2 regions of the Streptomyces sp. NPDC093149 genome follow, and region 1 is predicted to be linked to the other one. Evidence: riboswitches for the same ligand, from Rfam matches in the RefSeq annotation. Region 1 holds a riboswitch; the other holds the start of a gene.
What was found. Region 1 has a riboswitch for cobalamin ahead of ACIQCZ_RS32245 (prenyltransferase/squalene oxidase repeat-containing protein). Riboswitches for the same ligand answer to the same signal wherever they lie in the genome.

Region 1 (7,696 bases):
GCGCTTCCTGCCTCAATATTGGGCTTCGGGGCCGTACTCCTGATCAGCCTGGCCCGTCCACTGGATCTGCTGCTGACCGGGGAGGAAGGGGCACGCAGCCTCGGCCTGGACCCCGGGCGCTTCCGGGGCGGGGTCTTCGTGCTGGTGTCACTGATCATCGGCGTACTGGTCGCCTACAGCGGGGCGATCGGCTTCGTCGGCCTGATGATTCCGCACGCCGCCCGAATGATCGTCGGCGCGTCCCATCGCAGACTGCTGCCGGTGGCGGCGCTCGGCGGGGCCGCCTTCCTGCTGCTGGCCGATCTGCTGGCGCGGACCGTGGCAGCCCCCGAAGAGATTCCCGCCGGGGTGATCACCGCCCTGGTGGGCGGCCCGTTCTTCCTCTGGCTGCTGCGCCGCTCCAGCCGTACCGAAGGGATCACCGGATGAGCCCGGCACCGTCCCCGACGGCGCTCGCCGCCGAAGGGATCAGCTACGAGGTGGCCGGTCACACCCTGCTCGACGCGGTCACGCTGGACGCCGCCCCCGGCGAGACGGTCGGCCTGGTCGGGCCGAACGGCAGCGGCAAGACCACCTTCCTGCGCTGCGTCTACGGCGCCCTGCGCCCCGCAGCGGGTCGAATCCTGCTGGACGGAGCGGACGCCGCGGGCCTCGGTGTGAAGGAGCGGGCCCGCCGCGTCGCCGTCGTACCGCAGGACAGCCCTGGCACCTTCGGCCTGACCGTACGCCAGGTCGTGGCGATGGGCCGAAGCCCACACAAACGGTTCTGGGAGCAGGACGACGCCGACGACGCCCGCCACATCGACGAGTCGCTGCGGCGCGTCGGGGCGGCGCCCCTGGCCGACCGGCGGTTCGAAGAGCTGTCCGGCGGGGAACGGCAACGGGCCTTGATCGCCCGCGCCCTGGTCCAGGAACCGGGGCTGATGGCGCTCGACGAACCCACGAACCATCTGGACATCCGCTACCAGCTGGAGATCCTCGGCCTGGTGAGAACGCTGGGCACCACCAATCTTCTGGTGCTGCACGACCTCAACCTGGCCGCTTCCTACTGCGACCGGCTGTTCGTCCTCAGCGCCGGACGACTGGTGGCATCCGGCTCCCCGCACGCGGTACTGACGGAAGAACTGCTGGCCGAGGTCTACGGGATACGAACCCGGGTCGGCGTCCACCCGGTCACCGGCTCCCCCAATGTCGTCTACCTCCCGCTCTCATGAGCGGCAAGACTTCCCCCGTCTGGACACCCTTGCCGCACGGACCACGCTGGCAGGTCACCGAAGGCGAACCGCCAGCGAACGAAGCAGGGCTGTGGCTGGCAGCCGACCGGCTGGCCGATCCGGCGGGCGTGGAGCTGTCCAGTCTGCTGGAGAGCGAGCGCACCGGCAGCGGCCACCGCACCGGTCATGCGACCGCGCTGACCCTGATGGCGGTGTACGCGGGCTGGGTCACTGCCGCCGCCGTGCTCCATTGGGCGCTGCACGACGAGGTCCCGGACATGCGGTCCGGCAATGTCCTGGTGCGCCCCGCCACGCACGGGATCGGCGGAGTCCGGGTGCGCAGGGCCCGGCTGCTGCTGCCCCGGGCCGGGGAGGACGCCGTACGGCTGCTGCACCGCACCGTGCTCGGCGGGCATCTGCTGCCCATCGCCGATGCGCTGCACCGTCGTACCCGCGCCGGGGCCAGACAGTTGAGCGGAGGGATCGCCCATGGCTGCGCCACGGCGCTGTGCGCGTACGGCAGCCGGGTGGATCTGCTGGCCGCCCGCTGGCGGCATTTCGTGGACACCGCACCCGGTGGACTCGAAACGCTGGGCGAGGTGGTGCGGATCCGACGGGCGCCGGACGGCCCGGAACGGCTGGTCTATCTGCGCAACACCTGCTGTCTGTACTACACGAGTGCGGAGGCGGTCCGCTGTGCGAGCTGTTGTCTGACGAGCCGCGAGGAGCGACTACGGGCTTACACGAGGCCGAAGTAGAAGCAGCGGGCTCCTGGGAGCCCAAGACGCCGGTACCGGCGAAGAGCTGGCCCTGCCCCGAATCCCGGCGGCGGCGCCGGTCGTGGTACGGGACGTCCCTCAGATGTGACGCGAGTGATTCGTCGGCAGTGTGGACATACGGGCACGGGTACGCGACCCGCGGCGCCGAGCCACCAGCTGCGCATCATGCTTGTGCGACATCGCCGTACCCCTCTCCCCGACGGTCTCCGGTCTCACCGACCGCGACGTGCGGTCAGCACCTCGCGGCCGAGCGCGGGTGAGGGCCCTGCGGCGAGGCCCTCACCCGTGGGGATCAGGCTCCCCAGCGCAGGGCGATGGTGTCGCCCACCTTGATCACCTTCTCGCGCACAGCGCCGGCGAAGGCGGAGCCGTCGACGCTGGCTTTCCAGGTGTTGGAGCCGCTGTTGGCCTTGCCGTTGACCGCGGTGACGATGCCGGTGCCCGACGAGGGGGTCACGCTCGTGACGCAGCCCGCCGGAGTGGCGGCGCTCGTCGCAGCGGTCAGGACGTCACCGAGGGTCGTGGTCGTCCCGGTCGGGGTGAAGGTCACTGAGCACGCCTTGAGGCTGCCGGTGCCGTCGTCAAGGGTCAGCGCGAGTCTGGCGGCAGTGCCCGCGGTGAAAGTGGGCTGGGCGACCCACTGCGGGACACCCGGGGTGACCGGGACCGGCGGGGCGGCCGTGAAGCCGCCGCCGGCGACCGCGCGAAGCGCGTCGATCGAGGAGTAGCTTGACGGCGCGGTGTCGGACGGCTGGTACTTAAAACCACCCCCCGGGTTGTACTGGTTGGCGATCAGGAAATCGATCGGAGTCTTGCCGTTGGCGGTGAGGAAGTCGCCGGTCTGCGGGTTGATTCCGCAGGCGTTCAGTCCTGCCACGCTCCAGCCGTTGGAGCTGGTGTTGACCCCGTAGAGGGAGTTGAACGCGCCGGTGGTGGCGGCCAGTTTACCTTTGAGGAAGTTCTTGGCCCTGACGACACCCGCGTCGGTGGTGGGAACGCCCGAGGCGCAGAGCGCGGCCATCGCGGCGCCGGTCATGTCGACGTCGCTCGCGGAGTTGAGCGCGGTGGGATCGCCCTCGGCCTTGCTGTAGGTCCAGCCGCCGTCGACGTGCTGGTTGGCCCGGATACGGGTGACCATCGAGTCGGTCAGCGCTTGCGGGACGCGGGCGCCGCCGGCCTGCGTCTTGGCGCCGCCGAGCGCGAGTGCCGCGAAAACGGTGCCGTTGAAGTTTCCGGACGGGCCGAAGTAACCGGGCTCGGTGGTCTGCCAGTAGGAGTAGATGTCGGCGACGAGGTTGCGGGAGGCCGAGACGCGGGCCGGGTCGATGCCGGCGGCGTACGCGTTCAGTGTGCCCCGCTCGTAGTCGGTGACCACCGGGGAGGCGGAGGGCCAGCCTGATGTGGACAGCAGATTGCGGTAGACGGTGCGGGCGTTCTTCGTGGTGTCGCCGCCCGGGGCGACATCGACGACGGCGGTGCCGGACGCCGCGAAGGCGCTGAACGCCCACTCGTTGGACAGACCAGAACCCGCGTACGAACCGTCCGCCGCCTGGAGTGACTTGAGATAGCTGACGCCGTTGGTCCTGGACGTGGCTATCTGGGCGGGGCTGGAGGTCGCGAAAGCGGGCAGCGTGGTGAGGGCGAGGGCGCTGAACGCCGCGGGCAGGGCGAGTGCGAGGCGGCGGGACGTACGAAAACGGGGCATGGCCTGCTCCTGGGATCGGCGGACGCCGGCCTCCAGTGCATGGCCGGACTTCTCCGTGCAGGGACACGGCCGGGCATGGTCGAAAGCCGCCGTCCGAATCGCGTGGTACGGCTTCTTGTACTGCTCGCCGCATGGGCATTCGGGCTCGGACACGGCCCCCGCCGTCCCATACCGCTGCGCGTCAGCTCCGGATTCACACCGGATTCCCCCATGTGGCAGCCCAGGACGCTACCCGAGCAGTCAGGGCTCCGCCAGCCGTTCGGACGAGGGCGGTTCCCGGATGTCCGGGAACCGCCCGGTGAGACGCACACCACCTTGACGGTCCGGACGGATCCGTGTTGCACTCCGGCTGACAAGCACTCAGCAGCAGGGGAAGCCGGTCGAATTCCGGCGCTGACCCGCAACCGTGGACCCGGGCTCGTTCCGGGTGAGCCGGAATGCCTGGAGCTGGGACAGAACACGAGGAACGCCGTCGCGGACTACGGCGTGGTCGTCCGGCCTCCCCATGGCGCAGCAGCCCTGTGGGGGCGAATCGCCACGTACGCAGCCGCCCGGCAGAGACAGGGGGCCGCGGTGGGGACCGAACAGCAGGCGAAACGGCGGATCAGCAGGGCACGGCGGCTACTGTCCCTTCTGACCGCTTCCTTTCTGACGTTCGGTGCGGGAGTGGCGTTCTTCACCGCTTCGCCGGCGAACGCCGACCCCGTCGAGCAGTGCACCGCCACGACCGGCGCCATTGTCGCCGTTGACTTCGGCCCCTTCGGCGGCCCGGTTGTGCGCGGTTGCGACACCACGCCCACGACCGGCTACGAGCTGCTGCACGAGGGCGGGTTCAGCACCACCGGTACCGTCCACGACGGCGACGGATTCATCTGCCGCATTGGCAACGAATCCTTCAACTCCGTTACGCAGTACCCGACTCCGGCCAAGGAGGACTGCTTCCTCACCCCGCAGGCCACCGCCTACTGGTCGTACTGGATCGCCTCCCCCGGGCAGAAGAACTGGACCTACAGCCCGCTCGGCGCCATGTCCCGCACCCCCAAGGACGGCGACGTGGACGCCTGGGTGTTCGGCGGCACCGATGTCGGCGGCACCACCGGCAAGCCCACCTTCTCCCCCGACGACGTACGGGCCGAGGGCGGCCTCCCCGCCACGGACCCGACCGATCCCACAGACCCGACCACCCCTCCGGCCTCGGTCGACGTAGCTGCGGCCACCCGCTGGCTCACCGGGCTGCTGACGGACGGAGAGCGGGTCGTCGACGAGGGCGCCACCGCTGTGGACCACATGCTCACCACCGAGGTCGTCTACGCCCTGGCCGCCGCCGACCCCAAGAGCCGGGTGGCGCAGAAGGCCGCCTCGTTCCTCGCCTTGCCGGCGCAGACGGACGCGTACGCATACCCGGCCGACAAGGACGGGATTCCCGATGCCTCCGCCTCCGCCCGTCTGGCGCTCGTAGCCGAGGCCACCGGCAAGGACCCGCGCGACTTCGGCGGCCACGACCTTCTCGGGGACCTCGTCAAGTACGTCTGCCCGAGGGACGTCGGCGACGGCGAGACGATCCCCGGCTGCCTCACGAAGGGCGACTTCCGCAGCACCGGACAGGCCGACGCCCAGGCCATGGCCGTCATCGCCCTGCTGAACGGCGATGTGGCACCCCCGGCCGACGCCGTGACCCGGCTGACCGGACTCCAGTGCGAGGACGGCGGCTTCACGGGCATCCTCGTCCGTGCCGGCGAGTGGTGCGACAGCGACGCGAGCTCCACCGGGCTGATAGCCCTGGCCCTCAATCGGGCCGGCGGCCACGGCGCGGTGGTCGAGAAGGCGCGGGCCTACCTCAAGAAGTCCCAGCTTCCGACCGGCGCCTGGCCCTCCGCCTCGTATCTGACGACCGGCAGCGCCGGCCCCACCGGCTGGGCGGCACAGGCCCTGCGCTCCCTGGGCAACGCGGACCGCGCCGACGCAGGTGTCTCCTGGCTCTCCAAGCAGCAACTGCCCGCGGGCGGCTTCGGCTTCGAGGAGGGCGAGACCGACCCTCGGTTGTTCGCCACCACCCCGGTGGTCGTCGCGGGCGCCAAGAGCGACCTGGTCGCACTCACCGCCAAGAAGGCAGACCCACCGACCACGCCCACCCCGGACCCGACGACCGCTCCTCCGGCCGGTGAAGGGCCCGACCTGAAGAAGGGCAGTGCCTATCTCACCGATCACAAACGGCTGATCCAGGGCCACTACTACGAGAACGCGCAGGGATCCGGGTTCGCCGACTACGGCCTGACCATCGACGGCGCCTACGCGCTCGCCGCGACCGGCCACGACAACGCCGCCCTTCGCAGCATCGTCGATTTCCTCGGCAAGGGCGGCAAGGACGGCAAGGGCCGCGGAATCCACGACTGGACCCTGATCGGGACCAAGTACGCGGGCGGCGGCTTCATCGGCAAGACGGCCGTTCTGGCCGAGGTCGTGGGCCGCGATCCCCGCAACTTCGGCGGGCAGGACTTGATCGGCGCGCTGGCCAAGGCGATCTGCCCGGAGAAGACGCCGACGCCGCGGCCCTGCGCGGCCAAAGGAAATTACACCTATGCCACGTCCGTCTTCTCCCAGTCGCTCGGGGTCATGGCCCAGGTCCGTGCGGGCGAGACGACCGCCGCGGCCGAACCGATCGCCTACCTCAAGGGCCTCCAGGACCCCTCGGGGGCCTGGCCGAGCCTGATCGGCGAGAAGAGCGACATCGAGGTCGACTCCACCGCGATGGCGGCCATGACCCTGGACCTGCTGCCCGACGCCGACTCGCAGGCGGCCGTGGACAAGGCCCTCGCCTGGCTGGCCGACCGGCAGCTGGCGGACGGCGGCTTCCCCGGCGCCTCCGGCGACTCCGTGAACTCCGCCGCTCTGGCAGTACAGGGCCTGTCGCTGGACGCCACGAAGTACGCGGACCGCATCGCGAAGGCCCGGAAGTTCCTCGCCTCGCAGCAGAACGCCGACGGCGGGTTCAAGGTCATCAAGGGCGGGCAGCCCGAATCCGACGTCCGCGCCTCGGCACAGGCCGTCGGCGGCGCCACCGGAATCTCCTTCGGCACCCTCACGCGCAGCCTCGACGGCACCACTCCGGAGCCCAAACCCAGCGGCTCGGGCCCGCCATCCGGCTCTCCTTCGGCGCCAGACATCGTGACCCCGGGCGAGGAAACGGACGGCACCAGTACGGACGACGGCTCGGGCTCGGGCGGCGTCCTCGCCTCCACCGGTGCACAGACCCTCGCCCTCGCGCTCGCCGCTGTGGTGCTGGTCCTCGGCGGCTGGGGCGCGACCCGCGCCGCGCAACGCCGTCGCGAAGAGGCCGGGAGCAAGGCATGAGGAGCAGTCGTGTCCTGCGCGCCCTGGCCCGTACCGCAGCCGCCATGGGGCTGATGCTGGCGGCGTTCACCGCCACTGCGGACCCGGCCGGGGCCGCCCCGCAGCCGATGGGGCAGTGCACCACCTCCTCTGGTGTGGTGCTCGCCGTGGACTTCAGCCATTGGGGCGGGCCCATCTACCGCTCCTGCGGGACGACTCCTACCACCGGGTACGAGCTCCTCAATCAGGGCGGCTGGCGGACCACCGGCACCGGCCACGACGGTGCTGCCTTCATCTGCCGCATCGGGTACAGCGGCCACCAGGGCGGCAAGCAGTATCCGACACCGAAGCAGGACGACTGTGTACTGACACCGCCCGCCTCCGCCTACTGGTCGTACTGGCACGCCCGCCCGGGGCAGAGAACCTGGGAGTACAGCCAGCTCGGCGCCATGCTCTACAAACCGAAGCCCGGCAGCGTCGACCTGTGGATCTTCGGTGGAACGAACATCGAGGGCACCCAGGGCCGGCCCACCGTCACCCCGGATCAGCTGCGTGCGAAGAACACGAAGCCCACCGGCGGCGGCAAACCCGCTCCCGAGGACACCCGCACCGCCCCGTCCCTTCCGCCGAACACCAACACCGGCCCCAAACCGGAGAACCCGCCCCCG
Region 2 (7,696 bases), on a different contig from region 1:
AGGCGAAACCCTGCACGGAGCCGCTCGCCTCGCGCAGTGCCTCACGGGTCCGTGCGTCCCACACGCCGAGCTGCTTCAGCTCCTCCACCAGGTACGCGTTGACCTGGAGGAACTCACCGCTGAGCGTCTCGCGCTTGAAGAGGTTGGAGACCTGCGGCTCGATGCACTCGTACACACCTGCGATCGAGGCGATCGTCGCCGTGGGCGCGATGGCGAGCAGCAGCGAGTTGCGCATGCCGCTCCGCGCGACGCGGGCGCGCAGGGCGTCCCAGCGCTCCGGCCAGTTCAGCTCGGTGTCGTAGTGGTCGGGGTGCAGCACCCCGCGCGCGGCACGCGTCTCGGCCCAGGCGGGCAGCGGGCCCGACCGCTCGGCGAGCTCGCAGGACGCCTCGTACGCCGCGAGCATGATCCGCTCGGAGATCCTGGTGGAGAGCGCGCGTGCCTCGGGGGAGTCGAAGGGCAGCCGCAGCTGGAAGAAGACGTCCTGGAGGCCCATGGCGCCCAGGCCGACCGGGCGCCACTTCGCGTTGGAGCGGCCGGCCTGCTCGGTCGGGTAGAAGTTGATGTCGACGACCCGGTCGAGGAAGGTCACGGCGGTCCGGACGGTGGCGTCCAGCCGCTCCCAGTCGATGGTGCCGTCGGCGACGAACGCGCCGAGGTTGACCGAACCCAGGTTGCAGACGGCCGTCTCGCCGTCGTCGGTGACTTCGAGGATCTCGGTGCACAGATTCGAGGAGTGGACGACGCGGCCCGGCTCGGCGGTCTGGTTCGCGGTCCGGTTGGAGGCGTCCTTGAACGTCATCCAGCCCTGGCCGGTCTGCGCGAGGGTACGCATCATCCGGCCGTACAGCTCGCGGGCCGGCATCGACTTGCGGGCCAGCCCCTTGGCCTCGGCGGCCCGGTACGCGGCGTCGAAGTCGTCGCCCCACAGGTCGACCAGCTCGGGCACGTCCGCGGGCGAGAACAGCGACCAGTCGCCGTCCGCGTCGACCCGGCGCATGAACTCGTCCGGGATCCAGTGCGCCAGGTTGAGGTTGTGCGTACGCCGCTGGTCCTCGCCCGTGTTGTCGCGCAGCTCCAGGAACTCCTCGATGTCCGCGTGCCAGGTCTCCAGGTAGACGGCGGCGGCGCCCTTGCGGCGGCCGCCCTGGTTGACCGCGGCCACGGAGGCGTCGAGCGTCTTCAGGAACGGCACGATGCCGTTGGAGTGCCCGTTGGTGCCGCGGATCAGCGAACCGCGGGCGCGGATGCGGGAGTACGAGAGCCCGATGCCGCCCGCGTGCTTCGAGAGCCGCGCCACCTGGTGGTAGCGGTCGTAGATCGAGTCGAGCTCGTCGAGCGGGGAGTCCAGCAGATAGCAGGAGGACATCTGCGGGTGCCGCGTACCGGAGTTGAACAGGGTCGGCGAGGAGGGCAGATAGTCGAGCCGGCTCATCAGCCCGTACAGCGCGGCCACTTCGTCCAGGGCGCGCTGCGAATCGTCCTCGGCGAGACCGGACGCGACCCGCAGCATGAAGTGCTGGGGCGTCTCGATGACCTGGCGGGTGTGCGGGTGGCGCAGCAGATAGCGGCTGTGCAGGGTCCGCAGCCCGAAGTAACCGAACCGGTCGTCGGCGCCGTCGGCGAGCGAGCGTGCCACCAGCGCGTCGAGGGCGTCCGCGTGCAGCGCGACGAACTCGGCGGTCCGGTCCGCGATCAGGCCCTCGCGGTGCCCGACGGCGACGGAGGCGGAGAAGGAGACCGCGCCCTGGCCGACCGCCTCGTCCGCGATGGTGCGGGTCAGGAGCCTGGCGGCGAGCCGGGAGTAGGCGGGGTCCTCGGAGATCAGCCCTGCGGCGGCCTCGGTGGCCAGCGAGCGCAGCTCGGCCTCGTCCGACCGGGCGCTGCGGCCGCGCAGCGCGGCGGCGGCGACACGACCGGGGTCGGTGTCGGGCAGATCGACGGTGAGGTCGGTCAGGGTCCGCAGCAGTGCGGTCCCCGGTCCGTCGTGTGCGGTCCCCTCGGACTCGGCCGCTTCGGACACGGCGACTGAAGCCGGATCGGCTGGCGCGATGGTCACGTGGTGCTCTCCCTCGCTCGGCTCGGGGCCGGCGGGGAACGGGGCAGCCGGGCAGAGGCGGGCCCGGGCGGGGCAGCACTCCGTACGGCGTCCACCGGCCCATCCGCGAGGCCCGGACGTCTGGCATCCGGTTCGGTCGAGCCGGATGCGCTGTCGGCAGGTCCTCGGACTTGCTCGGGGGTGCGCAAAAGCGCACCGAACACACCGTTGCGGGACAGTTCCGGATTCGCACCGGATTCCCCTGCGGCGACAGCGAGCATGAGCATACATGTGGGGGCCGCCCGATGAGGCAGCCCCCACATGTTGTGTCGTGCAACGCGGGCCGGGCCTGCAGAACGAGCTGTACGGCCCTGTTCGGAGCCCGGGGGCCCCTGATCGCGCGGACGGCCCGCCGAGCCCCGTGGGAGGGGGCTCGGCGGGCCGCCGGCAGGTGTCGGAGCGTTCGTCAGTGGCCGCCGCCCGGAGCTCCGGCCGTGGCGGGCGGGAGCTCGACCTGGACGCCCGGGTCGCCCGCGTCGGCCGTGTAGTCGCCCGGGGCGGTCTCGTCGATTCCGGCGGGCGCCTTCACGGCGTTCAGGACGAACGTGAGCACCACCGTCACGACCACGTTCAGCACGAACGCCGTCAGGCCGATGTAACCGATCTCGCCGATGCCGGGAATCTCCTTGGACGAACCGCCGAAGTGCGCCTGGGTCGGGCTGGCGACCCCGTACGCGGCCACCGTGCCGTACACCATGCCCACCGCCCAGCCCGCGAGCAGCGCCCAGCGGTGGAACCAGCGGGTGAACAGGCCGCCGACCAGGGCCGGCATCGTCTGGAGGATCCAGATCCCGCCGAGCAGCTGGAAGTTGATCGCGACCGTCTTGTCCATGGTGAGGACGAAGGCGAGCGCACCGACCTTCACCAGCAGGGACACCAGCTTGGAGACCTTGGTCTCCTGCTCCGGGGTGGCGTCCGGCTTCAGGAAGTCCTTGTAGATGTTGCGGGTGAAGAGGTTCGCGGCGGCGATCGACATGATCGCGGCGGGCACCAGAGCGCCGATGCCGATGGCGGCGAACGCGACCCCCGCGAACCAGTCGGGGAACATGTTCTCGAACAGCTGGGGGATGGCCAACTGCCCGTTGTCCACCTTGATTCCGGCGGCGATCGCCATGAAGCCGAGCAGAGCGAGCAGGCCCAGCATCAGCGAGTACAGCGGCAGGATCGTGGTGTTGCGCCGGATCACGTTGCGGCTGCGGCTGGAGAGCGTCGCCGTGATCGAGTGCGGATACATGAAGAGCGCGAGCGCCGAGCCCAACGCCAGGGTGGCGTAACCCCATTGGCCCGCCTCGCCGGGTGCGAGCGCGCCGCGCGGCTTGCCGGTCGCCGGGTTGGTCTGCGAGAACGCCTCGCCCGCCTTGGCGAAGATGTCGTCGAAGCCGCCGAGTTTGATCGGGATGTAGATGATCGCCACCGTGATGACCAGGTAGATCAGCCCGTCCTTGACGAACGCGATCAGCGCCGGTGCCCGCAGGCCGGACGAGTAGGTGTAGGCGGCCAGCACGGCGAACGCGATCAGCAGCGGCAGGTCCTTGACGAACCAGTGGGTGTTCTCGCCGCCGCCGACTCCCATCACGTCCAGCACCGCCTGGATGCCGACGAGCTGGAGCGCGATGTACGGCATCGTGGCGAGGATGCCGGTGACGGCGACCGCCAGCGAGAGGCCCTTGGAGCCGAAGCGTCCGCGGACGAAGTCCGAGGTGGTGACGTACCCGTGCTTGTGCGAGACGGACCACAGCCGTGGCAGGAAGGTGAAGATCAGCGGGTACACGAGGATGGTGTACGGCACGGCGAAGAAGCCGGCCGCGCCCGCCGCGTAGATCGCCGCGGGCACGGCGACGAAGGTGTACGCGGTGTACAGGTCGCCGCCGAGCAGGAACCAGGTGACCCAGGTGCCGAACGACCGTCCGCCCAGGCCCCATTCGTCGAGGCTGGCCTCGTTCTCGGCCTTGCGCCAGCGCGCCGCCAGGAAGCCCATGACCGTGACGGCCAGGAAGAAGAAGATGAAGACGCCGAGCGCGACGCCGTTCACGCCGTCCTTCATGCCGACGCACCCCCCTTGCGGGCGCGCTGGTCACGCTGCCACAGCTTGTACGCGACCATCGTGAGCGCGGTGGAGATCAGCACCCAGAGCATCTGGTACCAGTAGAAGAACGGGATGCCGATGAAGGTGGGGTCCACCTTCGCGTACGAACTCACCCAGAGCATCGCCACGAACGGCGCGACGAGGCAGAGGGCGATGACCACCCGAACGGGCGTGACGGTGGGCGGTTTTCCTTCAGGGTCTGCTGCCATGCGGCGACTCCGTCCCCTCGCTGATCACCAGGTGTAATGCGCAGGAAATCTAGGGGAGGCTTCCGGTCACCGTCACCCCCTGTCCGCATTGCGGTCCGACAACGGTCCCGTGAACGGGATCGAATGTTCGGAATGTCGCCAGACGTGCGAGAGTCGGCCCGTGCGGAGGCAGACGAACGGCCCCCGTGGAGCGCTGCGTTCCACGGGGGCCGTCGACGGTCGTGTGCGCGGAAGCGAGGGCCGAGACCGGTCGGCCGCCGCGTCCGGGGTCAGTCCGTCGGCCGCTTCAGGCGTGCCACGAACTTGTACCGGTCGCCGCGGTAGACCGAGCGCACCCACTCCACCGGCTCGCCCCGCCCGTCCAGCGAGTGCCGGGACAGCATCAGCATCGGCAGGCCCACATCCGTACCGAGCAGTCCGGCCTCGCGCGGGGTGGCGAGCGAGGTCTCGATGGTCTCCTCGGCCTCGGCCAGCCGGACGTCGTACACCTCGGCCAGCGCGGTGTAGAGCGAGGTGTACTTCACCAGCGAACGGCGCAGCGCGGGGAAGCGTTTGGCCGAAAGATGCGTGGTCTCGATCGCCATCGGCTCCCCGCTGGCGAGCCGCAGCCGCTCGATCCGCAGCACGCGGCCACCGGCCGTGATGTCGAGCAGCCCGGCGAGCGTGTCGTCGGCCGTGACATAGCCGATGTCCAGCAACTGGGACGTCGGTTCCAGCCCCTGCGCGCGCATGTCCTCGGTGTACGAGGTGAGTTGCAGGGCTTGCGAGACCTTCGGCTTGGCGACGAAGGTGCCCTTGCCCTGGATGCGCTCCAGCCGGCCCTCGACGACCAGCTCCTGGAGCGCCTGGCGCACGGTGGTGCGCGAGGTGTCGAACTCGGCGGCCAGGGTCCGTTCCGGTGGCACGGGTGTGCCCGGCGGCATGGTGTCCGTCATGTCGAGGAGATGTCGCTTCAGCCGGTAGTACTTCGGGACGCGCGCCGTCCGCGTGGCCGCGCCCGTCTCGTTCTCCGTACTGCCCCCGTCGGCACCCATGGCCCGCCTTCCCGACTGCTGCGTTGCTGCCGTCACCGGCTCCTCCGTCTGTCGCGGCTCACATGGTGGCACGGTCCGGTCACCGGTCGTCGCCCTCCCTTAGGTGTCGGTCCTATAACGGACGCGAGTGCACTTCTTATACACCCTTGACACCCCAAAAGGTCTAGGCCAAGCTCCCGGTACTGGTCTAAACCATTAAAGACCAGGTCCAGCCCCAGCAGTACTCGTCGAATGTCTTCGCGGTGGGCGGGGTTGCAGTTTCCCTGAGGAGGGTTTGGCGTGAAGCGCAAGCTCATCGCGGCGATCGGCGTCGCAGGCATGTTGGTTTCGATCGCGGCATGTGGTTCGGACGACGACAAGGCCTCGTCGAAGGACCCGAAGGACCGCAAGGAATCGCTCACCGTCTGGCTCATGTCGGACGCGCAGAGCACCTGGCCCGAGCTGGTCAAGGACGTCAACAGCCAGTTCAAGGCGAAGTACCCCAACGTCAAGGTCAACGTTCAGTACCAGACCTGGGCGGACAAGGCCAAGAAGCTCGACGCCGCCCTGGCCGGTGACAAGTTCCCGGACGTGGTGGAGCTCGGCAACACCGAGACCATGACGTACATCCTCAACGGGGCACTCGGCGAGATCGACCCGAAGAAGTACGAGAACTCGGACACCTGGATCAAGGGTCTGAAGGACACCTGCTCCTTCGAGGGCAAGCAGTACTGCGTGCCTTACTACGCGGGCGCCCGCGTCGCCATTTACAACAAGGACATGTTCAAGGCCGGTACCGGCAAGGACACCCTGCCCGCCACGCAGGACGAGCTGTTCACCGCGCTGGACAAGATCGGTGACAAGTACGGCAAGGACAAGGCGTTCTCGCCGCTGTACCTGCCGGGTCGTTACTGGTACGCCGCGATGTCCTACGTCGCTGCCGAGGGCGGCCGGATCGCCAAGTACGACGAGGGCAAGAAGGAGTGGAAGTCCACCCTCTCCACCCCCGAGGCCCAGAAGGGCATCACGGACTTCGTCGAGCTGGTCAAGAAGTACAACCACGGGGACAAGACGAAGGACGAGGCGGACCACGCCAACGTCATGGCCAACGAGAAGACCGCGCTTCTCTACGGCAACGGCTGGGAAGCCGGCAGCGTCGTCGACTCCAAGGCGAACGGCAACCCGAAGCTGGAAGGCAAGATCGTCACGGCGGGTATGCCCGGCCCGAACGGCAAGGCCCTCCCCTCCTTCATCGGCGGTTCCGACCTCGCCACCATCTCCAAGTCGAAGGTCCAGGACCTCGGCGAGGAGTGGATCTCGATGTTCACCAGTGGTAAGTCCGAGGAAGTCCTCGCCTCCAAGAACATCCTTCCGAACAACACCAAGCAGCTCGAGCCGCTGAAGGCCAAGCCGGAGACCGCGGCCATCGCCAACGCCGTGCCGGACGCGTGGTTCACGCCGATCGCCCCGGGCTGGACGGCGATCGAGAAGAAGGAAACGCTCGAGATCATGCTGCTCGACATCATCAAGGGCAAGTCGGTCGCGGACGCCACCAAGGCGGCCGACGCGGAGATCGACTCGATGATCAACAAGGACTCCTGAGCCCCGAGCCCACGGAGTCCGGGCCGGTGAGTTCATGAGCCACCGGCTCGACTGATCATCTGCGGGGGTGGCGGTCCGGAAACGGGCTGCCACCCCCGCCCTCCGGTACCCGGTCCGAAACGGAAGGCAAGCACAATGAGTGCCGCCGACATGAAAGCAGCCGACCCGCCGGTGTCCGTCCCGCGGGCTCCTGAGGGTGAGGATCCTCAGCCCTCGAACGGTGTGACCCGTAAACCGCGGAAGGCCGGCGCTCTGCTGCCGTACCTCCTGATAGCCCCGGCGTTCATCGCCATCGCCGCAGTCTTCGTCTGGCCCTTCATCAAGACGGTCGTCATGTCCTTCCAGGACGTGGGCCGCCGCGAGCTGTGGTCCGGATCGGCTGCCCCCTGGGTGGGCTTCGACCAGTTCACCAACATCCTGGGAGACGCCGAGTTCTGGAACGTCGTCTGGCGGACCATCATCTTCATGCTCGTCTGCGTCGCCGCCACGATGGGCGCCGGGCTGGGCCTCTCCATGCTCATGCAGCGCATGTCCACCTGGGTGCGGCTGCTGCTGACCGCCGCGCTGATCGCGGCCTGGTCGATGCCTCTGCTGGTCGCCACTTCCATCTTCCGGTGGTTCGCGGACTCCGACTACGGCGTCCTCAACATGGTGCTGACCAAGTACTTCGGGATCGACGCACAGGGAC

Region 2: it holds a riboswitch for cobalamin, as region 1 does, so the genes downstream of both, ACIQCZ_RS05335 (ribonucleoside-diphosphate reductase subunit alpha) here and ACIQCZ_RS32245 (prenyltransferase/squalene oxidase repeat-containing protein) in region 1, are expected to answer to the same signal.

Annotation. Positions count from the first base shown of each region.
Region 1 is NZ_JBIVON010000013.1:167,318-175,013, forward strand. Features, by position in the region: gene ACIQCZ_RS32225 (FecCD family ABC transporter permease) at 1-429, shown strand, start outside; gene ACIQCZ_RS32230 (ABC transporter ATP-binding protein) at 426-1,214, shown strand; gene ACIQCZ_RS32235 ((2Fe-2S)-binding protein) at 1,211-1,972, shown strand; gene ACIQCZ_RS32240 (hypothetical protein) at 2,286-3,698, opposite strand; cobalamin riboswitch at 3,811-3,949, opposite strand; cobalamin riboswitch at 4,023-4,162, shown strand; gene ACIQCZ_RS32245 (prenyltransferase/squalene oxidase repeat-containing protein) at 4,272-7,049, shown strand; gene ACIQCZ_RS32250 (hypothetical protein) at 7,046-7,696, shown strand, end outside.
Region 2 is NZ_JBIVON010000001.1:1,132,621-1,140,316, forward strand. Features, by position in the region: gene ACIQCZ_RS05335 (ribonucleoside-diphosphate reductase subunit alpha) at 1-2,059, opposite strand, end outside; cobalamin riboswitch at 2,197-2,332, opposite strand; gene mctP (monocarboxylate uptake permease MctP) at 2,505-4,142, opposite strand; gene ACIQCZ_RS05345 (DUF3311 domain-containing protein) at 4,139-4,393, opposite strand; gene ACIQCZ_RS05350 (GntR family transcriptional regulator) at 4,663-5,427, opposite strand; gene ACIQCZ_RS05355 (sugar ABC transporter substrate-binding protein) at 5,707-7,008, shown strand; gene ACIQCZ_RS05360 (carbohydrate ABC transporter permease) at 7,144-7,696, shown strand, end outside.